Regions from separate parts of the Pelosinus fermentans DSM 17108 genome, predicted to be linked through region 3. Evidence: riboswitches for the same ligand, from Rfam matches in the RefSeq annotation. Region 3 holds a riboswitch; each other region holds the start of a gene.
What was found. Region 3 has a riboswitch for lysine ahead of dapB (4-hydroxy-tetrahydrodipicolinate reductase). Riboswitches for the same ligand answer to the same signal wherever they lie in the genome.
Positions count from the first base shown of each region.

Region 1 (8,120 bases), 510 kb from region 3:
AAAGCAATTTTAACTATTTTCTAAGAATAATAAAAAATATTTCATATTACAAAAAAAATAAAGTCGTAAAAGAAGGAAAAAACATGAAAAATGACGTAATATATCAAAATTAGGCATATCAAGGTAACATAAGTAAATTATGTTACCTTGATATGCCTAATTTTTTCTTTTTAAAATATGATGTTCATCAATAAAAATAATATAAACATTTTTATCGATGAAGCATTTTTACTAATAAAGAAGGAAGCCTGCTTTAGGCTTCCTTCTTTATTAGTAACTACAATGACACTTTTGGTTATACTTCCATAATAATGGGTAAAATCATGGGGCTGCGGCGAGTCTTCTCATATACAAACTTACTTAAAGCATCCCGCACACTGCCTTTTATCGATGCCCATTCTATCACTTTATTCGCTTCGCAATTAGCCAAAACCTGTTTGACTTTTTGTTTGGCTTCAACCATTAATTGTCCTGACTCTCGAACATAAACAAATCCCCGAGAAACGAGATCCGGTCCAGCCACAACACAACCACTTTCTTTGTCCATGGTTATGACAACGATAAGTACACCGTCCTGAGATAATTTACTTCGATCTCTCATAACAATGTTACCCACATCACCTACACCTAAACCATCAACAAATACTTTTCCTGAAGTTACCTTGCCAGCCAATTTTCCTGTTATAGTGCCGGCATCTTTACTAAACTCAAAGACCTGTCCATTACTGCCAATAAAAATATTCTCTTTGGCAACGCCCAAGTCTTGAGCAAGCTTTCCATGGCTCATCAACATTCGATACTCTCCATGCACTGGAATGAAATATTGAGGCCGCACCAAAGTCAGCATCAATTTCAATTCTTCTTGACTGGCATGTCCAGAAACATGAATACCTGCAGAACGTTCGTGAATAACTTCCGCTCCTAAGCGCAGTAGAGCATCAATAGTCTTTGATACTGATTTTTCATTTCCTGGAATCGGTGAAGCAGAAATAATAACGGTATCACTAGGGTATATTTCAACTTTTCTATGATCATTCATTGCCATACGTGTCAAAGCTGACATGGGCTCTCCTTGGCTTCCTGTTGATAAAATTAAAATTTGATTTCCTGGATAATTTTTAATTTCATCAATATCAATTAACACACCTTCAGGAACTGTTAAGTATCCAAGCTCTGTAGCAATATTTACCACATTGATCATACTTCGTCCAATGATTGCGACTTTTCGACCATATTTACAAGCAGAAGTAATCGCTTGCTGCACCCTTAGCACATTAGATGCAAAGGTTGCCAGAAGAATTCGTCCTTTTGCTGCATTAAAAGCTTCATCAAGGGCAAGACCCACCTGACGCTCTGACTTCGTAAAACCAGGTCTTTCCGCATTCGTACTGTCGGACATTAAAACCATTACGCCTTCATCGCCCAGTTCAGCAAACTTATGAAGATCCATTACCTTACCATCAACTGGTGTGTAATCAATTTTAAAATCGCCAGTATGAACAATCGTGCCAACTGGAGTTTTAAAATACATCCCTACAGAATCAGGAATAGAATGACTCACCCGCATAAATCCCACTTGAATTTTGCCAAATGTTATCTGATCTCCTGGCTTTATGGAAATCAATTTATAATTTGCCACATTATTTTCCTTCAAGCGGCACTCAGCCAGTCCCATTGCAAGACGCGTACCATAAACAGGTACGTCAATCTGCTTGAGTAAATAAGATAAAGATCCAATGTGATCTTCATGACCATGAGTAATGACAACTGCCCTTATCTTATCCTGGTTTTCAAGAAGATAGGATATATCAGGTATCACTAAATCAATCCCTAACATATCATCTTCTGGAAATGCCAACCCAGAATCTAGTATGACAATATCATCCTCATATTGAATGACCGTCATGTTTTTCCCTATTTCGCCCAATCCACCCAGTGGAATAATAGCGAGCTTATTTTGTTTTTCCAAAAAAAAATACCTCCATTATTTGAGTTTGTATATTTAACTTTGTTTTCACCAATAGACGTTCCGTAAGTCACCCCACCAAGATAAAATGGCTGACTTCATCCAAATGTTCATAAATGAAAATACCCGCTCACAACCCATTACCTACATTGTACTTGATCTTTCTACAATATACAAGCATTCCCTCATTCAGCAGACAATATTTACTTATAATGAGTCAAATTAGCGTTTTTTCAATTTTTTTCTCCCAAAGGAATTTCCACAGAAAGTTTAGTTCCTTCACCAATAACAGATGTAATCGTAAAGGTACCTTCCACTAAGGCTACCCGTTCACCTATGCCGTAGATTCCTAAACAGGTACGGGTATGAGTATTTTTAACCATTTTTGTATCAAAACCTACACCATTGTCCTGGATCATTAACATAAGTTTGTCCTGTCTTTTGTTTAATGATACCCAAACTTCCGATGCCTGCGCATGTTTCACAATATTCGTTAAGGCCTCTTGCAGAATTCGGTATAACGTAATCTCAACTTCTGGAGAAAATCGCTCTCTGGACAAATTACTAAAATCACTATGTAAAGAAATTTCATATTGCTTAGCGTAATTTTCTATATACTTTTTAGCTGCGGCAACCAGTCCTAAATCATCTAATAATACAGGACGCAGTTCAACTGCAATATGATGAACCGCTTCTAGAGTTGTAACAGCAAGGTCACGCATTTTTAATATTTTTTCCTTATCTTCACTGTCTTGTACCTGCTCAGCCAGCATACGCAAACCTACAATGATCGAGGTAAGAGATTGGCTTGTTTCATCATGCAGCTCGCGGGAAATTCTTTTACGTTCTTCTTCTTGTACCGTGATAATTTTATTTAAGAATACAGAACGTAATTCTTCTTTTTCTTGTAATGCTCCTACTAACTTTTCCTGCTGAGCATTCGACTGCACATTTGCCTCTACAAAGCGTGCTGCTAATCGGGCATAAGGTTCTGCTGTTTTTTGATCCCCTGTAATACCAATTACTCCTATACACCGATTATCAAACATGATGGGTACATTATAACCTTGTCGTATCCCCTTTAGATAGCATTCCTCTTCTTTTGTGACATAAAATTCTTTTACAACTCCAGTTCCAAGCATTCTAGCCCCTGATTCATGTATTTGCCCAATCCGTTCTCTACTAAAAGAAGCAATAATTACACCCTGATCATCAAGGATATTTACATTTTTATTTAATTCAGCAGCAACGATATCAACTAAGGATTGAGCAAATTCAGCATCCATCCGTCCATATGTATTGTTCATAATTCACTCCTCCACACAATGACTTTGACATACATTTTTTTATTTCCTTTTGTAGAGACTTGTTACTTTCCTATAGTAAAGGTTTCTAATACGAATCTAGTGATTGACAACTAATCTGATATTGATTAAAATAAGCAAGAAATTAAATATGTTGTGATTATAGAGGCGCAAATATTATCAGTATATATAGTGAGCTGGCAGCAATGAACTATATAGAAAGGAATAGTTGCCGAAACAACAAAAAATGCCATTTCTTGTTGTTGGGCTTGTATTAAATAAATACAAGACTGTCATCTAATTTTTCAGATGAAGTGCTATCTCACGCAAGCGTTAGTTTATTCCTTGGAGTAAATTTTTTGGTTGTGAGATTGATCACAACCATTTTTGTTTTAATTCGATAGGAGGTCAAATATGTCAAATTCTACAGTGAATCTTAAAGATTTATGTCCTGAAAAAGAAGGGCTCAAACGCGGCATGAACTCACGGCATCTCATGATGATATCCATTGGTGGTACCATTGGTACCGGACTTTTTCTAGGCTCAGGCGTAACCCTCAATCAGGCAGGTCCTTTAGGTGCCGTTCTTGCGTATTTAACCGGCGGCTTTATCATGTATCTGGTATTATTGTGCCTAGGAGAACTCACTTCAGCCATGCCTGTTTCTGGTTCCTTCCAAAGCTATGCTTCACGTTTTATTTCTCCTGGTGCTGGCTTCACTACCGGCTGGCTGTATTGGCTGAATTGGGCCATTTGTATTGCTGCCGACTTTACTGCTGCAGGTATTATCATGCACAATTGGTTTCCGCAAATTGCGATTTGGATATGGTGCGGTTTTTTTGCTATTATGCTTGCTTTACTAAACGTCATTTCTGTAAAGGCTTATGGCGAAGCTGAATTTTGGTTTGCGAGTATAAAGGTAACTGCAATTTTAGCATTTATTGTCGCAGGTGCAGGTTTGCTCTTTGGTTTTTCCAGTCATTCCGTTCCTATTGTTGGATTATCCAACTTTAATACAGAATCGGGTTTATTTCCTAATGGATTTCAAGCTGTATTTTTAACTATGATTGCTGTAGTCTACTCCTTTCAAGGTGCTGAACTTGTCGGTATCGCAGCCGGCGAATGCCAAGATGCCAGTAAAAATGTCCCCCGTGTTATTAAAGGTATTACCTTTCGGATTATTTTTTTCTATGTGTTGGCAATGATCGTACTGGCAGGTATTATCCCTTGGCAAGAAGCAAGTGTTTTAGAAAGTCCTTTTGCTCATGTATTCGGCATCTTAGGTTTTCCTTTAGCTAAGGATATTATGAGTTTCGTTGTTATGACATCAGCTTTATCTGCAGGCAATTCAGCCTTATATGCCTGTTCTCGTCTTCTCTGGTCTATGTCTAAAGAAGGCTTAGCGCCAAAATGTTTAGGTACATTAAATTCTCGCGGTGTTCCTGTCAATGGAGTTTATATTACTGTTATCTTGGCGTGTATGTCTTTACTCACCAGTGAATATGCTGCTGATACCGTGTACCTGTGGCTTATGTCCAGTACAGGACTGACTGGCTGCCTGATATGGGTTATTATTGCCTGGTGTCAGCTCAACTTCCGCAGAGAATTTTTCCGTCTAGGCGGCAAAATAGAGCAGCTAAAATTTCGGACTCCCTTTTATCCTCTGGTCCCAATATTAGCTTTAGTCTTGAACCTTGGAGTCATATGCAGCTTGTATTTTGATGAATCCCAACGAATTGTTTTATATACAGGCCTTCCTGCATTATTAGGTGTTTATTTATACTATATTTTATTCTTGGACAAGAAAATTAGCGCAGCTAAAATTGAAGAAAAAATGAGCTGAAAAACTTGGCACGTTTTTTTAAAATTTAGTATAGTAAAAAGTGGTGGTCTCTACTATGAGGTCACCACTTTTTTATTTCATATCTTGAGATAAGTGTATATCGAAAGGCAAAACTTACTATGGAAGTGCACCTGTAGTTCTGTGTTATAATGTTATGTAAACAAAATAGAAAGCTGGAGGCACATTCATTATGGATTCTTTCTCTCATGCACTTGTTGGCATCGCGATTGCAGGATTATCTGGTCATCCTTTGTCCATTTATGATCCGATTTATCTAGCTGCCATTCTTGGCGCGCAAGCGCCGGATTTTGATATCATTGCACAAATAAAAGGAAAATTCTCTTATCTTAGGCAACATCGTTCTTTTTCTCATTCCATCCCGGGCTTAGTTCTATGGTCGTTCCTGATCAGTACAGTTTTATCTATGATTATGCCACAAGCTAATTTCCTTTCCCTATTTGGATGGGCCTTCTCTGGTAGTTTATCTCATATCATTATGGATTATTTCAATACCCATGGCGCTGCTATCTTATGGCCAATTCAAAAAGAACGCAAAAGCTTACACCTTTTAAATGTATTTGATCCTATACTATTCGTGCTATTACTTAGTGTATACGCTTTTGATTTTACAATGTTCACATTATCGTGCTTTACATTTGTAATTCTTACAGCATATATCTTGTTTAGAATGGTCTTGCGCAAAAAAGCAACAAAACAGCTTCATCGATTATTTTCTCAACGAGAAATTTTGCAAATCACTGTCATGCCATCACTAAAGCGCATATTGTTCTGGGATTTTGTTTTAGAAACAAAAAATGCGTACTTGGTCGGACAATTAGGAACCATTTCCCCGGAATTAAAACTTCATGCAGATTTAGCAAAACAAAAGAACCTTTCGAATCTTACTTTACAAGCAAAAAAAACACTAATCGGAAACTTTTTTGCTACCTTTACGCCTTTTATTTATTTTGCAGAACAGAAAAATACTCATTCCATCTCAGTTACAATTTATGACCTTCGCTATGTTTTAAATAAACAATTTCTTCATCGGGCTACTATTATATTTGATCATACTACTAACCATCCCACGACTTCTTATCTTCATACTTACGGCAGCACTACCCAGATCCCTTGTGACTTACACTAAAATTTACAATTCAGAGTGGGAAAAGCCCTAACGATTTATCAAAATTGCTATAAAAGTTAGAGTGAATGATTATTATCTGATTCCCTTATCATTAAAAAATTGTCCATACTCCTTATCACGTACTAAAATATGCTTAGTAATCCATTCTTTAAGAAACATAAAGGTTGGAAAGGACAATGCAGCCGTCCCTTGTTTATGCTGATCTAAGAAATTATTCACTTCGGCTATATAAGATCCATGCTCTTTTTTATGCTCTAAATATTGAGGATAGTCAAGCTGTATCATCAATTCTTCTTCTGCGGAAAAATGATACTTCACATAGTCTAATAATTCAACTAAGGTATGCTGCGTTAATTCTCTTTCTTCTTCCAGGCTTGTACATTCAAACACACGGTGATATACATTATTGAATAATGTCAATAATTTTTTATGATCATCATCAAATCTTTGAATTTTTGTTGAAAAGCCTTCATCCCATTCAAAAAACTCCATATTTCGTTCCTCCATTTTACTTGCATTCTCTTTGTCATTTACCTAAAAGAGACAAGTTCCTACCTGCTCATTATATAATTTATCTGCTAAAATATAAACATTTTTTCTGGGAAAGAGAGTTAAACAATACTGTTTTTCTCTTTTATTTATGAGCAAATTCACCAATTAATTGTTAAATAGAGACTATTTTTATAATTTTTATAAATTTTTTTAAAATTTAGTAAAAATCCTCTTTACTTTTATATCAATTCAGCGTATGATTTAGAAGCACTTAAATAGATCGATTGAATTTCTCATGTTTCTTGTTAACGTAACTTTAACAAGAAACAATGAATATTCTCATTACCTATTTTAGTAACAGATTTTAGGAGGCTATACAACACATGAACCAAGACAAAACTTTAACTTGCCGCGATTGCGCAGACCAATTCGTATTCTCAGCTTCAGAACAAGATTTCTTTGCTGAAAAAGGCTTTACTAATGAGCCAGGACGTTGCCCTTCATGCAGAGCAGCTCACAAACAAAGAAACGGTAACGGTGGCGGTCGCAACAGCAGCTTCCAACAACGTGAAATGCATGATGCAACTTGTGCAGCATGTGGCGTTCAAACACAAGTTCCTTTCCGTCCAAGTGGTGATCGTCCTGTTTATTGCAGAGATTGCTTTAGCCAGAACCGCTAGGATGTCAGAGTCCCTGTCTATGACAGGGACTTTTTTATTTTCTTAGAATTTGATATCTTTATTTAACTTCAATTAGATCTTGTCGCTAGGTACACGCCTGTAACAATTCCCAAGGCTCCTATACACTTAAATAATGTAAAGGATTCTCCTAAGATGAAAACAGATTGAACAATTGTGAAAATAGGTACCAAATTAACAAATACTGCAGCCCGAGATGCACCAATCTTTTCAATGGCAAACAATTGAATTAAATATCCTAATACAGACGCAAATATACTCATATATGCAATTGATAACCAGCCAGCTACACTGGTTTTAGATAAATAAGATGCAGGATTTTCTGCTATTACAAAGGGTATGGATATGACTACGCAAACTAAAAATGTATAGGCTGTCACCATTAATGGTGATAAACAATACTTCTGCATATAAGAACGGCTTAAAAGAGCATACAATGCCCAACTAAAAACAGCGCTAAACATGAGCATATCCCCAAGATTAAAATTAAACGTAGAAATCAGCAGCCAATCTGCATTCGTTACAATCAAAAAGACACCTGAAAAAGAAAAGATAATACCAATTAAACGTTTTGGTGTCATATGTTCTTTGAAGAATAAAACCGCCATAAGAGTTGTCAATACGGGATTGGTTGCACCAATCAAGGAAGAATTAATTGCTGTAGTGTATTG
Region 1 covers NZ_AKVN02000001.1:2,060,360-2,068,479, reverse strand. The annotation lists gene FR7_RS09265 (ribonuclease J) at 296-1,969, opposite strand; gene FR7_RS09260 (sugar diacid recognition domain-containing protein) at 2,200-3,273, opposite strand; lysine riboswitch at 3,426-3,598, shown strand; gene FR7_RS09255 (amino acid permease) at 3,685-5,112, shown strand; gene FR7_RS09250 (metal-dependent hydrolase) at 5,303-6,259, shown strand; gene FR7_RS09245 (bacteriohemerythrin) at 6,332-6,751, opposite strand; gene FR7_RS09240 (zinc-ribbon domain containing protein) at 7,135-7,431, shown strand; gene FR7_RS09235 (DMT family transporter) at 7,500-8,120, opposite strand, start outside.
Region 1: linked by a shared signal. The riboswitch ahead of FR7_RS09255 (amino acid permease) and the one ahead of dapB (4-hydroxy-tetrahydrodipicolinate reductase) in region 3 are both predicted to bind lysine.

Region 2 (8,120 bases), 1.2 Mb from region 3:
TAGATCAACATTACCTGCTATTTTGCTGTCAATCCCTTTGTGCTGCGCTGCTTTTTGACTAACTGCCACATCAAGGGCAATCGGTCCTTCTATCAGACTAGCAGGTAAATCCCCATTGCTTCTCATCTCTACTAAAATCTTAGCATCTAAAGTGGCGGGCATTTTTTCATTAACTATTTCATTGGCCGTAAGCAATGCTACATTAGGAATCATGATTCCCATTCCATGCAGTGCCAATATTGCATTCACCAAGATCTGCTTCTTTTCAAATAAGGTAGGAGCAATATTCATACCTCCATCAGTAATAAATAAAAGTTTTTTCTGACCTGGAATCTCAAAAGCACCTAAATGACTTAATAGCCTTCCAGTACGCAGCCCTTCCCCTTTATGCAATACTGCTCGTAAAAAATCACTACTATTTACTAATCCCTTCATCAGCACTTGAGCTTGACCGTTCTTTACTAAGGAAACAGCCTGCACTACTGCCTTCCCACTGTTTGCTTCATGCAAAATTGGCGTATCAGCAGATAAGCCAACCTCTTCCATTAAAGGCTTAATAAGAGCAGTATCTCCTACTAAAACAGCCTCAGCAATCCCTTCCTCTTGAGCTAGTTTGACAGCCGCCAAGACTCCTTTATCCTGTGCTACAGCAACACTAATCCTGATTAAAGAACGATTTTTAATTTCAGCTATGATTTCATGATAATTAGAATACAAACGACAACCTCCTAAAAGATCTGCCAATATCAGAACTGTTTATTCATTTTATACTGAATACATCTGCGCTTCTTCTTCGCCTCGAATTACTCTTAAAGTTCCAAATGCCAATGCTTCTAGCTCTTCTTCTCCTGGTATTACAATTACAGGAGCAATAAACTGCACTCGGCTTTTAATAGCGTTAACAATAGGTTCTGAATGAGCAATTCCCCCAGTTAGAATAATACACTCCACTTGACCTGACAATACAGCAGCCATTCCCCCAATTTCTTTTGCTACTTGGTAGGAAAGAGCTTCCAATACCAAGCTAGCCTCCTCATTTCCATGAGCGGCCATAGAAAAAGCTTTCCGAATATCGGCAGTACCAAGATAAGCATACATTCCACCTTTATGATTGAGTATCTCTTTTAATTCATCAAAGGTGTAAGTACCAGAAAAAGCAAGTCTTAAAAACTGTCCTACCGGCAGCCCCCCACAACGATCAGGAGAAAGAGGTCCCTCCTCTTTCGGATTATTGACGTCAATCATTCTTCCCAGCTTGTGAGGTGTTACAGAAATTCCTGTCCCTAAATGAGCCACAATCAGATTCATCTCTTCATATTTTTTCCCAAGCTGCTTTGCTACTTTACGAGCTACAGCCTTCGTATTTAATGCATGGGACAAGCTAATCCTTGGCAAATCAGGCAGACCGGATATCCTTGCCACAGGTTCCATCTCATCCACGGAAACAGGATCTACAATATAGGAAGGAATTTTTAAAAATTCGGCTAACCCATAAGCCATGACAGCCCCTAAATTAGAAGCATGTTCACCTCTTTTAGCTTCTCTTAAATCATTCACCATCTCTTGAGTAATTTCATAGGTTCCGCCTTTAAGAGGCTTTAATATCCCCCCACGGGCTGCAACTGCATTAAATGTAGAAAGGTCAATCTTTTCTACTGCTAATTGTTCTAAAATAATTCGTAAACGATACTCATACTGATCTAACAATTTCACAAATGGGCTGGTGTCGGCAGCAAAATGTTCCACAGTCCTTTTGATAAGCAGCGTTTCTCCATCATATACAGCAAATTTTGTAGAAGTTGCTCCAGGGTTAATCACTAAGATTCTCTCTTTTAACAGGCAATTATCAACCATAATCCCCCTCCAGATACTAGTACCTTGTCAGCCATTATCCTACTGTTTTAAAGCTGACAAGGTATTAGGTAACATTCACAATAAATATCTCAACATTCAGACTTCTTTCTCACTATTTATTTCCTTATTCTTTCAGAATATCCTGCTTACTAACTATATTCTCTCTATATACTTTTTAGAAAACAGAAAAACGCTGCTCGCCCTTTAAAAATAAGACCTTTTGAACCGCGAAGACGCGAAGAATAGGAAGAACACGAAGTTAGTGTATGCTAAAATAAAGAGCAGACAGGTATACCTGTCTGCTCTAAACATCATTCTTTATTTTTTAGTTGCCGCAGCCAAATTCATTTCACATTTTTCAAAATCCAAAGTCGTAAAGTAATCTTCAATTGTTTCTGCACGACGAATCATCTTAACTGCTCCATCAGCTGTTAACAGCAATTCAGCAGAACGTAATTTACCATTATAATTAAAACCCATTGCATGTCCATGAGCACCTGCGTCATGCATCACAACAATGTCACCAATGTCAATACGCGGCAAGTTGCGGTCAATGGCAAATTTATCATTATTCTCACATAAAGAACCTGTCACATCATACACATGATCAAGGGGCAGGGCTTCTTTTCCTGCAACCGTAATATGATGATAGGAGCCATACAAGCCAGGACGCATCAAATTTGCCATACATGCATCAAGACCTACATAATTTTTATAAATCTCTTTTTTATGAAGCACAGTAGAAACCAAATATCCATAAGGACCTGTAATCATTCTGCCACATTCCATGGTGATTTTTAATGGATGCAGTCCATTAGCCACAATCTTTTCTTCATAGGCTTTACGTACACCTTGACTGACAGCATCCAGATCTACAGCCTGCTGTTCAGGACGATAAGGAATGCCAATACCGCCACCCAAATCAATCATCTCAATGCGAATCCCTAGTTTTTGATACACTTCAACGACCAAATCAAACATCATTGCTGCTGTAGCCACAAAACTGTCAGGATTTAACTCGTTGGAAATTACCATGGTATGCAAAGCAAAGCGTTTTACTCCTTTACTTTGGATGATCTTATATGCCTCAAAAATTTGTTTTCTGGTTAAGCCATATTTGGCTTCTTCCGGATAACCGATAATATCGTTGCCGCCTTCCAGCAAAGGACCTGGATTATAGCGAAAGGAAATTAATTCAGGTAAGCCTACATGTTTTTCTAAATATTCAATATGGCTAATATCATCAAGATTAATAATAGCTCCTAAGTCTTTGGCTGCCTGATACTCTTCGGCAGGAGTATCATTAGACGAAAAAATAATGTCTTCTCCCACAATTCCAGATTGTTTGGATAAAATGAGTTCGGGTAAAGAACTGCAATCAGCACCAACGCCTTCTTCCTGCAGTATTTTTAAGATATGTGGATTAGGAGTAGCCTTTACAGCAAAATACTCTTTAAATCCTGGTGCCCAGGAAAAAGCCGCTAATAATTTGCGGACATTATTCCGAATCGCCTGCTCATCATAAATATGAAAAGGAGTCGGATAATGCGCAATAATTTCCTCAAGCTCAAGCTTAGTAAATGGTAATGTTTTTTCTGCCATAGTAATGTTGTACCTCCTGAATTGTTATTATAGATTCTAAAACTTCTCCTCATTCGTTATGAAGCAAGCCTCTAGTAAAAAAGTAAAAGCGGTCTGCGGAAAACTATTCCGCAAACCGCCATAAGAATTCAAATGATCTCACAACCAGCAATGCAGATAGCACTCCATCCAACTTGGATGACAGTCTTGCACTTATTCAATACAAAACCAATAAACGGGTCTTGCCAAACCCTTCTACTTCGGCGGATATTCCTTTTTGCATCTTTCATCGCTGGCAACTCCAGATACATATTCTTAATATACCGCGCCTCTATCTTATCTTTATTTATTTTGTTATTTTTATAAGTATAGACTAATCTAGTTTGTCATGTCAACTCTTATTCTATTCTTTTATTCATTTTCTACCTTGGTTTGACTAAAATAGCTGGATTCATATATAAATCATATTGTTCTGCACTGACTTCTCCAGTAGCCAAAGCAGATTCTTTCAGTGTAATACCTTCTTTTGCAGCTCTTTTTGCAATCTGTGCTGCTTTATCATAGCCAACAAGGGGTACTAAACCAGTGATGAGAATTAATGATTGGTGTAAATAAAAATCAATCACATCCTCCCTTGGCTGTATGCCTATCGCACAATTTTCATTAAAGGAATGTATGCCATCAGCTAATAAGTTAATGGATTGCAGTAAATTATACACAAGTACAGGCATAAATACATTCAATTGAAAATTCCCCTGACTTGCAGCAAACGAAATCGTTGTATCATTGCCAAACACTTGCGCTACAACCATGGTCAAAGCCTCTGATTGAGTAGGATTTACTTTTGCCGGCATGATAGAGCTGCCCGGTTCATTCTCAGGTATTTTAATCTCACCTATACCGCAGCGTGGGCCACTTGCCAGCCAGCGAACATCATTGGCAATTTTCATCAAGTCTGCCGCTAAGGCTTTGATGATGCCATGAACTGCCACGACTTCATCCTTACTCGTCAAAGCATGAAATTTATTTGGTGCAGTATGAAACTGCTTTTCTGTTAGCTTAGTGATTTCTGCAGCAATTAATTCACCAAACCCAACTGGAGAATTAATACCTGTACCGACAGCAGTCCCTCCCATTGCCAAATCGCGCATGAAATTAATACCGATAGTCAGCATTTCTTCATTTCTTTCGAGCATCCGTACCCAGCCGCTTATCTCTTGCCCAAAAGTAAGGGGAGTCGCATCCATCAGATGGGTTCGGCCAATTTTAATGATATGATTATATTCCTCTGACTTTTGCTGTAAGGTTTGTTTCAATGCTGCAATCGCCGGCAGCAATTTATCAATCACTAAACTAACACCAGCAACATGAATGGCGGCAGGGAAAATATCATTAGAACTTTGGGATTTATTTACGTGATCATTGGGATGAACAACCACTGTTTTCCCATTTTCCGTTAATAATTGATTTGCCCGATGAGCAATGACTTCATTCATATTCATATTAAACTGTGTACCACTGCCTGTCTGCCATACAGACAAAGGGAAATTTCCATCCAATTTTCCTGCCAGCACTTCATCGCACGCCGCTACAATAGCATGAGTTCGCTCCTCATCCAATATATTCAGCCTATGATTTACTATAGCAGCTGCTTTCTTCAAAGTAGCAAATACACCAACTAATTCATAAGGAATCTTTTCTATGCCGATACGAAAATTTTCAAAGCTACGTTGGGTTTGTGCTCCCCACAACTTATCCTTTGGTACACGTATTTCCCCCATTGAATCCTTCTCAATACGATATTCCATACAAAAACCCTCCTCATTCAATTGAATCTGCTTTTACTGTAGTTCAGACTAATACGTAAGAGATAATAAACCATTACTCTATCTCTTCCCCATTAGCAGCAACAATCCTGCTGCTATACTAGCTTTTAAAAAGAAAACATTTTGAACCGCGAAGATACTAAGAATATAAAAACACGAAGATTTTTTTAACCGCAGAGGCGCAGAGACACAGAGAAATAAAACTCTCTCTGTGTCTCTGCGCCTCTGCGGTTACATTATTTTTTCGTATCAAATACTTTCGATTGGTACTGTGTTGGCTCCATGAGCCATGACGGTGATCGTGTATTCTGTCTTATTTATTATTTTTTCAGCCATGGTGATCGCCTCATCCAAGCTACTAGCAGTCAGCATTCCTGCTTTTTCAAAAAACTCTTTATTCTGAGGCAATGAAACAACAATATGAGGAACTTCTTTTGCCATATATCCCAGTTTTAATGCAATGAAGCCTGGAACGGTAAAACCTTTTCGCAAAGCCAATTCTCGCTCATACAGAGAATCGTAGTTAAACCAGCCGCTAAAATCAGGCGGCTCCATGATATCACGGCATTCCAGCAGTAAAATCACTACACCTGTGGATTTTACCGCCATGAAGGAATTTCCAATGGTTTTGGAGCCTTGATACAGATTGATGTCTTTCGGGAATCCTCCAGCAGAAGCAATGACCAAATCAGTTTTTCCGCTTATGGGAACACCAAATATCTCATTAGCTGTTTTGCATCCTTGGAGCCAAGCTTCATGCCAGTGACCGGCAACAAAAGAGGCAAACTGACCTTCTGGTGTAAACACTGCATTTAATAAAAAGGCTGGTTTCAGTAATTCTGCCATTTCCAGCATATCCGCATGCATAGGGTTATTTTCCAATTTACCAACAGTACATTCTGGACTTACCCCCTGTCCAACTACTGTATGAAGACATAGACTATGATTTTCCTGAATCGTGCTATAAGAGGAGATCCCTGGCATGATGGCTTTACGTCCGCCACCAAAGCCAGCCATTAGATGATGAACAATTCCGCCCGTTAAAATGACTTTATCGGCATTAACTACATGCTTATTCATATGGACATCTTTTCCCCGTGAAGTTTGACCCACATAAACAAATTCATCCGTTTCTGGCGCATGACTTTGTAGGATCGCTATGCGTTCCACAATTTCCTGACCAAAAGTCAGTACATTTTCCTCATGAGTATGATGGCGATGGGCGCCCAGTGCAACAATAAGGGAAATATCTTCATCAGGTATACCAGCTTTATTCAGTTCATTCAGCAAAGTAGGTAAAAACAAATCATGACGCACCCATTGACGAGTTATATCACTAGCAACGATGACCACTTTATCACCTTGCTGTATTACATTCTTTAGAGGTGGAGTACCAATTGGATTGTTCAGTACCTCACGAACAGCAGCTTCTACATCTGAAACTGCTTTCGCTGGTTTACCTTCCACAACATTTACAACGCGTTCTTCCGGCAAAGCTACTTTAATTTCACTATCACCAAAACCAAATGAAAATTCTTTTAACATCTAGCATCTCTCCTACGCAATCTTTTCAAGATTATTATTTTCCTTTAGTACTAAAGGCTTATCGGGCTTGACAGCCAACCATGCAACAATGCCAATCACGGCTGAAGCTGCAGTTGTCAGAATAGCTGCCTGCCAGCCATAATTCGTTGCAACCCATGCTGTAGCAACCGGAGCAGCAATGCCGCCCATATTCCCCCAGAAATTCATCCAGCCAGTTATCGATCCAGCAAATTTACCTCCAATATCAAGACAGGCGGCCCATGAAGCATTAAAAGTAAATCCAAGAGATCCCAAGGATATCGTTAGCCATAATACATTCAGCCAAGGTACAGTTGCCACTGCTCCCAGGTAAAGAGTTATACAACAGATAATTAGTCCTAGAATGCCAAATAAAGTGCGGGATTTATGCCTTGACACACCGGAAGCGACTAATTTATCACTGATATAGCCGCATGTAGCCGTTACTATACACAATGCCGCCCAAGGAAAAGAAGCAGCAATCCCCATTTTCTGCAAAGAAAAATTTTGAGCCTCTATTAAGTATAATGGCAACCAAGCTAAAAATACATACATAATATAATCCGTTATAAAATATTGAATCCCAATAGCCCAAAACTGAGAAGATCCCAAAAAAGCACGCCAAGGTGCCAGTTCTTTTTTATCACTATCTACCATTAGACCTTCTTCTATGTAACTTGCTTCTGCAGCATTGGTAAATTTACTATCCTGAGGAGTATCCTTGGCTAAATAATACCAAAGTCCTGCCAATAGTAAACCTACTCCACCAAAAATAACAAATACGGAACGCCAGCCAAAATTCATCATCAATACGATCGTAAGTGTTGGACCAACAACCGGTCCAAAAAATACACCGCTTAACATAAATGAAGAAGCACGCCCCTTTTCATTATTATTAAACCAACGGTAAATAAATCTTCCAAAGGCAGGTGCCATAGGACCTTCTCCGATGCCAAACAGACTTCTCGCCAGAATAAATGAGGTAAAGTTACTGCATGCTCCTGTTAATACTGTAAAGGCTGACCACCAAGTAGCTGCTAGTGCCAGAACCCTCCGATGTCCCCAAAATTCAGACATGATTCCACCTGGTATTTGCATAAAAGCATAGCCAACAAAAAAAGCCGTCTGAATAAATCCCATATCCATTTTGCTAAAGCCTAATTCTTGCATAATAGTGGGAGTGGCTACTGATAAATTGACTCGATCCATGTAAGAAATAAAACTAATAAAAAACATAAGTCCTGCTAATTTCCATCGAAAACTTGTTTTTGTCTGCCCCATACGATAATCCTCCTC
Region 2 covers NZ_AKVN02000001.1:3,751,493-3,759,612, forward strand. The annotation lists gene FR7_RS17415 (phosphate acyltransferase) at 1-717, opposite strand, end outside; gene buk (butyrate kinase) at 766-1,854, opposite strand; gene FR7_RS17425 (diaminopimelate decarboxylase family protein) at 2,173-3,456, opposite strand; lysine riboswitch at 3,606-3,777, opposite strand; gene fumC (class II fumarate hydratase) at 3,858-5,243, opposite strand; gene larAH10 (NPN-dependent 2-hydroxyacid racemase, LarAH10 family) at 5,511-6,806, opposite strand; gene FR7_RS17440 (MFS transporter) at 6,819-8,105, opposite strand.
Region 2: linked by a shared signal. The riboswitch ahead of FR7_RS17425 (diaminopimelate decarboxylase family protein) and the one ahead of dapB (4-hydroxy-tetrahydrodipicolinate reductase) in region 3 are both predicted to bind lysine.

Region 3 (8,120 bases):
ATCTGGAATGACTAGATCAATTCCGAGCATATCATCTTCCGGAAACATTAGACCAGCATCAATAACAATAATATCGTCTCCATAACGAACTACAGTCATATTTTTGCCAATTTCACCTAATCCGCCTAAAGGGATAATTTGAATTTTTTGTTGTGTTTTTACCAAAAAAAATCACACCTCCAGTTATTTTTATAAAGCAAGAAAAACAAACCATTATTTCTAGGTATTTGCCGTTCATTAGAAAATGAGCTAAAAACCGGCCCGTTCATTCACTTATTGTAATTATAGCTTATTTTAAAGTGCATTTGCAATATATGATGCTTCTTTTGAAGGTATTATATGTAAGATTCTCTTGATAAAAGATAAGAACCTCACCCAAAATATGAATGAGGTTCTTATCCTTATATACGATTTATTTTATGCAGATAGCTTTTTATTTGTTCTAATTCATTAATTGTCGGTGGTATTAAAGGTAACCTAAAGGTACCGCCATTTTGCCCAATTAGATTTACAGCTGTTTTTACTGGTATCGGATTGGTTGTAATAAACATCATTCTAAAAAATGGTATTAATTCGGATTGTATGGCTTGAGCTTTAGCAATATCATTATGGACAAAAGCTGTAATCATTTCTTGCATACGATTCCCTACAATGTGAGCTGCCACACTAATAATACCAACGCCACCCACAGATAGGATTGGTAATGTAAGGCTATCATCACCACTGTATACCATAAATTCATTAGGAGTCGTTCGAATAATTTCTGCAACTTGCTCAAGATTTCCGCTGGCTTCTTTAACAGCAACAATATTTTTAAGTTCTGCCAAACGCGCTATCGTTCCAGGTAAAATATTAGAACTAGTACGTCCAGGAACATTATATATGATTAGCGGTAAATTAGTACTGTCAGCAATAGTTTTAAAATGTTGATAAAGCCCTTCTTGCGGCGGTTTATTGTAGTAGGGGCCTACAAGCATAGCGCCATGTACACCTAATTTCTCTGCTTCTTGCGTTAACTTTACGGAAGCCATAGTGTCGTTTGAACCAGTACCAGCGATCACGGTAGCTTTATCACCAACAGCATCAAGTACCGTGGAAAATAGCTTGAGCTTTTCTTCTTTATCTAATGTTGCTGATTCACCAGTGCTACCAGCAACTACTAAACCATCTGAACCATTTGCAACTAAATATTTTGCAAGGGTGGCTGCCGCATCATAATTGACGCTAAAATCATCATCAAATGGGGTTACCATGGCTGTTAAAATCCGTCCAAAAGTCTTCATAGTAATCTTTTTCTCCTTATTAACATGATAAATTAAACTTTTCATGTAATGCTGTAACGGCTGATTGTACAAATGATTTCTTTATTAAAACGGAGATTGATGTATGAGAGTCTACTGTTTGTAATATAGGGATGTTATTCATAGACAGGGCTTCTATAAAACTGGCCATCACACCTGGGACACCATTAATTCCCCCACCTACAACTGAAACTTTAGCACAGTCAAGAGTTGTGTGTACATCGCAACCAAATTCTTGAAGTTGAGCAGTTGCTTTCTCTGCAAGATCTTCTGCTATTGTAAACATGATTTGCCCAGGATGAACATTAATCAAATCTACACTGATTCCATTGTCCGCCATTGATTTGAAGATATTAAAGCTTGCAATATTATTTAAAGAATCATGTAAATTAATTTTGATTTGGGCAATATTAGATATAAAGGTTACACCTGTAGCAACACGATCAGCAACATATGTGTCAGCTGTATCTTCTTTAGTAATGCTAGTTATAAGTGTACCAGGTTCATTGGAAAATGTTGACTTTACCACTAGAGGAATACTTTTCTGCATAGCAATTTCTACAGCTCGAGGATGAATAACTTTAGCACCTTGGTGAGCTAATTGACAGACTTCTCCATAGGTAATACAGTCGAGAATCTTTGCTGTACTTACAATTCTAGGATCGGCAGTCATAATTCCATCTACGTCTGTATAAATTTCTATCAATTCAGCATCGAGAGCAGATCCCAAAGCAGCTGCAGTAGTGTCACTACCTCCACGGCCTAATGTAGTAAATTCATCATCAATAGTTATACCTTGAAAACCGCATACTACAGGAATTTTACCCATCTTAATTAAGTTGCATATGCGAGAAGGATCTACTTTTAAAATACGAGCGTTATTGAAATTATTATCAGTTATTATGCCAGCTTGCCCACCTGTAAGCATAACAGCATCAAGTCCAGCGGCTTGTAATGTGCCAGCCATAATGACGGCGGAGATCATTTCGCCGCAGTATAAGATCTGATCAAGTTCGCGGCTTGCTATATCTTTATATGCTTTTCGTGCTAATTCAATAAAAGTATCGGTTGCATAGCATTCCCCTTTACGTCCCATAGCAGAGACGACAACGACAGGACTCAATTCGTTAGTAACAGCAGCTTTAATTTTTTCTATTACTAACTTTCTTGCCTCAGGAGTTGCAACTGAGGTACCACCAAATTTTTGAATTATTATCCCCATTATTTACACCTCAAATTAAGTTATGCTTAATCATATACTCGGCAATTTGTAAAGCATTTAAAGCAGCACCTTTACGTATTTGATCGCCAACAACCCATAAATTAAGGGCATTTTGAATGGAATTATCTTTTCTAATTCGACCAACAAAGACTTCATTTTGGTTTGAAGTGAATAATGGCATTGGATACAACATTTCTGCAGGATTATCTTGTAAAATAACCCCAGGAAATGCAGCTAAAAGTTCTTTTGCCTGATCAACTGAGACTTCTTTTTCAAATTCTATATTGATTGACTCTGAATGGCTACGATAAATGGGCACTCTTACAGTAGTTGCTGTAATTCCCATTGTATAATCATTGAATATTTTCTGTGTTTCATGTACCATTTTCATTTCTTCTTTTGTGTAATCACCTTCCACAAATACATCAATGTGTGGAATGACATTAAAGGCAATCTGATAATGTTTTGGTAAGCTGGAACTTGGTAAAATAGTAGCTTCTACAGGACGATTTTCTACAATTGCTTGGACCTGGTTATCTAATTCATCAATCGCTTCTTTACCAGCACCAGAGACTGCTTGATATGTGGATACCACTACTCGCTTAATTTTAGCCTGATCATATAGTGGCTTTAAAGCCATTGCCATTATAATGGTAGAACAATTTGGATTTGCAATAATTCCTTTATGTTGTTGTATCGCTTCTGGATTCACTTCTGGTACAACTAATGGTACTGTAGGATCCATTCTAAAAGCGCTGGAATTATCAATGACTACTGCACCATATTTTACTGCAGCAGGTGCAAACTTTGTGCTGGCAGAGCCACCAGCAAATAAAGCGATGTCTATATTCTTAAAAGAGTCATCAGTAGCTTCTTCTACAGTGAAATTTTTTCCCATAAAATTAATAATTTTACCGGCTGACCGTTTGGAAGCAAGCAATTTTAAATTATCATATGGAAAATTACGCTCTTCAATTAAATTTAAAAACTCCTGACCAACTGCTCCAGTAGCTCCGAGTATTGCTACATTATATTTTTTCATATATATCGCTCCCTTTTGTTTTCTCATAAGATTCTATATACTTTATTATATTCATATTTTTTACTATAATTCTTGCTTAGAATGCTTAATTTAGTGCAAAAAATGCTATTAATTTAATAATGATTATGCCATTAATGCCATTATTTTGGGATATTTATATTTCATAAGCTATATGTTAAAGGATACAAGGGATTATTTCAAAATTTCTTCAAGTCCTAAGACTAGGCCATTTGCATTAAGTACGTGTTTACACGCTAGTAAAACTCCTGGCATAAATGATTCTCGTGATATAGAATCATGGCGAATCGTCAAGGTTTGACCAAGTCCACCAAAAATAACTTCTTGATGTGCTACATAGCCAGGAAGACGAACGCTATGCATTCTGATACCTGAGAAGTCGCCACCACGTGCACCAGCGAGCTTTTCAACCTCATCAGGGTGCCCTTGATGTAAGAAACCGCGCTTTTTGGCTATTAGCTCTGCAGTATGCAAGGCAGTTCCAGATGGTGCATCAAGTTTTTGATCATGATGTAATTCAATAATTTCCACATGAGGAAAAAATTTCGCAGCATCTTGTGCCAGTTTCATCATTAAGATTGCCCCAATTGAAAAATTAGGAGAAATTAATGCATTTACCTTAGTTTCTACGCATAATCTTCTAATCTCTTCTATATTTTCTTCTGATAGACCAGTAGTTCCCACAACAGGACAGATTCCATTATTAATGGCGATGTGGATATTATTTAATACTACTTCTGGTCTTGTGAAATCAACCATTACTTGTGGCTTTGTTTCGTTAATAACGGTTTGCAAATCATTACCTATAACAATGCCCGTTTTTCCTGCGCCGATTAAATCACCAATATCTGCAAAGTCAGATTTAGTATCCACAGCACCTACGATACTTAATTGAGTATCGTTATGTATGGCTTTGAGTACTTCACGCCCCATTTTACCGTAAGCTCCGCAAACTATCACTCTAATCATCTTGTGCACCTCCTAATAGTAGCAATGTATTCATTCAAAGTGTTGAATGTTAATAATGAAGACAAAAATAATAGCCGATGAGTAAAATCTCATCGGCTGTCAATAGTAGGTAAGACAGTATAAGGATGGTGAGAAAACAAAATAACAATGTTTTCCCACGCCTTAGATAAGATAGCACTCCACTAGAAAATTAATTCTAGTGACAGTCTTACATCTATTAAATGAAAGACCAGCACAAAAGATTTGGTGTCTTTTGCACTTCGGCAAACAACCCTTTTCTTTCAGATCATAAAAACCAATCTCCCTGAAAGTACTCTTGTTGTCTGCACCTCTATTCCATCCCGCGCAGGATGAAGTCTATTGAATTACATACATTGTATACTAGTGCCTATAGAGGTGTCAATATATGAGTGGAGAAAAAAACGCTATTTCTCCATTCCTATATTCTATTTACTATGATTCTCTACATCTTTAGCACCATTTTGCCGCAGGATTTGTGCTGCAGAACTGACTTTGGTTGTATCTGTCCGAATAATTGCCAGAATACTACCACCGGCAACTTCTTGCTCATAACGTTGACTTGCTTCGGCAGGAATGCCCCAATCAATCAATCCTCCTGCAATACCACCTGCGATTGCTCCTCCTACAGCAGCAGTAATAGGACCTACTGCGATAATCGGACCAATGCCGGGAAGCATTAAGGCTCCTGCTCCCATAAGTAAGCCACCAATTCCACCTAAAGTACCGCCTGTTAATGTACCATCAGTAATATCGTCATCATAGGTTCCATCTTGATTTTGATCTTGATTCTTTTGTTTTTTAGAGACAATATTAATTTCTTCAGTAGTAAAGCCTTGTTTTCGTAGCGTGTTCACAGCATTTTCAGCTTTAGCTCTTGATTCAAATACACCAATAACAGTTTGATTGGCTTGTTGTGTATTTGTGGTATTGTTGTTAGCTGGTGCTGCCATAGTAGTAGCATTTCCATTTCCTGCACTATAGCTGTTTACTAGTGAACTTTCATTTTCTTCATTGGAAACTTGATTATTGGTTTGATTTTTCATGAGTAAAACCTCCTAACATTAAATGCATATCATGCAATTTAACGTTAGTGTCTCCATGATAATCATTAATATGTATTTTCATGACGTTCTCGGTTAAAATTAGTATAAGCATTATTTATATCGACAATAATTACTTCATCTCCAATACGTTTTATTGTTTGCCAAGGAATAGTAGAAGATTTTATATCATTAAAAAAACTAAATAATCCGTTTTTTCTTGGAAGTACAATTGTGAGTATTTTTCCTGATTTATGGTCAAATGTTAACTCACATTCTTCAATGATTCCTAAGCGAGCTCCATCACTTAAATTTATAACTTCTTTTCCGGATAGATTGCTTAAACGCATTTTATCACCCCTTATTATTTTTGCAAAAAAGTCTTATAAAGAAAGGTTGAATGATGGATAATAGAATGGCTATGCAGGCTACTGGGTCTATCCACATTTGAAAAAACAGTATTTTATGAGGGATATCTAATTTTAAAAAAGATATTAGCATCACTAATGATAAGTATATACCTCCAGCAATTGCAACTAGCTCTTGAATTGCTAATGATAAGGGTGAGCTTTTTACATCACCTGCATCATATGTTTGACGAAAGTATTTTATTCGTTCTAATAAAGATAAGATTAATAGTAAAGAAAATCCCAGTAAAATGCTCCAGGAATACATGGTAAACCTCCAGATACCTTCTACTTTAATAGTATGAGGTTAAAGTCAATAATATGTTAAAAAAGCTCTATGGAAAGTATACATAACTTTTCCATAGAACTTTTTTAAAGTATATTATTGACCTGTACTACCGAAACCACCTGTTCTTGTAATGAACAAGTTATTTTCATCATGATCCGCTAATAAATATTTATAAAAAATTCCTTGTGCGATTCTGGTCCCTTTATTTATAGGAATGCTCTGAGAGCTATGATTATAGATTGCAATGAAGATGTGTCCTTCATTTTCATTATTATTGAAATAATCAGCATCAATGATACCTTGGCCATTTACTAAACTTAAATTTTTTTTAATCGACAAGCCTGAGCGGATATGTATGCCAAGATATTCATCTGATTGCATATATGCTTTTATTCCTGTTGGTACTAGCGTAACACTAGCTGGGGCTAATAATACATCTTCAGCTGCAGCTATATCATATCCTGCACTATATTGAGTTTTTCTAGTAGGTAATCGCAGATCATTTTTTTCATAACTAGAAATAAATTTAAAACCTCTTAATTGCATTATATATCTCCTCATTTACTGGACCTAATACTGTAAAAGCTAACCTATCTGGAATCAATAATGTATGTATAATATTGTGTAAGTTTTCTAAAGTTACCTTATCAATTTTATCAACTACTTCATCAAGAGTGATAAAGCTTCCCAATGTTAGTTCCATTTTACCGATTCTAAACATACGGCTGCTAGAACTTTCAAGACTTAATAATAAACTCCCCTTTAACTGCTCTTTGGTTTTTGCAAGTTCAACAGCATTAATTCCTACGTTTCTTAGTGTATTAATATTATCGATTATCAGTTCTATTACTTGAGAAGCATTACTAGGTCTTGTTCCAGCATAAATAGTAAATAATCCGGCATCGCTATAGTTAGTTTGGTAAGAATAGATTGAATAGGCAAGTCCCTGTTCTTCTCTAATTGATTGAAATAAACGTGAACTTATACCACCGCCGACTATGGTATTTAATATATGCATGGTATAGATATCCGGCGATGTTTGAGGTACACTGGCGGTTCCGAGACAAATATGTACTTGCTCAATATTTTTAGATTGTATAATTTGTGCAGGTATTAAGTTTGGTGCAGTGGAACTAAGAAACTTCTTTTGACCAGTCATATTACCAAAATAGTACTCTACTAAGGCTTCTAGTCTTTCATGGCTTAATTTTCCAGCCCCGGCAATAACAATATTATCAGGGGTATAAAAACTTTGATAGTATTCTAGAATCATATTCTTATTAAAATTTTCAACAGATGGAGTGGTCCCAATAATGTTATGCCCTAAGGCATGACCGGCCCAAACATTATTATGATGTAGATCGTGGACTAATTCATCAGGCGTATCTTCATACATACAAATTTCTTCTAGTACGACTTCTTTTTCGCGCTTGATATCTTCTTGGGTAAAAATAGATGTTCTCAGCATATCACTGAGGATTGCAAGAGCTAATTCTAGATGAGTATCAAGGACCTTTATATAATAACAAGTATGTTCTTTAGTAGTAAATGCATTGATTTGCCCTCCGACCCCATCGACTGTTTCGGCTATATCCTTGGCAGAACGATTTTCAGTTCCTTTGAAAACCATATGTTCAATAAAGTGAGAAATCCCATGATTATATTTTTGCTCAAAACGTGATCCAGTGCCTATCCAGATTCCTAAAGTAACCGATTTGACATAAGGAATAGCTTCTGATACGACTCGAATACCATTTGGTAATAATGATTTACAATACATATAATGCTCCTTTAACTCAATATATAATTAA
Region 3 covers NZ_AKVN02000001.1:2,574,907-2,583,026, forward strand. The annotation lists gene FR7_RS11850 (ribonuclease J) at 1-165, opposite strand, end outside; gene dapA (4-hydroxy-tetrahydrodipicolinate synthase) at 402-1,328, opposite strand; gene dapG (aspartate kinase) at 1,303-2,523, opposite strand; gene FR7_RS11865 (aspartate-semialdehyde dehydrogenase) at 2,534-3,565, opposite strand; gene dapB (4-hydroxy-tetrahydrodipicolinate reductase) at 3,758-4,552, opposite strand; lysine riboswitch at 4,717-4,894, opposite strand; gene FR7_RS11875 (general stress protein) at 4,999-5,616, opposite strand; gene FR7_RS11880 (YlmC/YmxH family sporulation protein) at 5,682-5,963, opposite strand; gene FR7_RS11885 (hypothetical protein) at 5,968-6,288, opposite strand; gene dut (dUTP diphosphatase) at 6,403-6,855, opposite strand; gene FR7_RS11895 (M16 family metallopeptidase) at 6,836-8,089, opposite strand.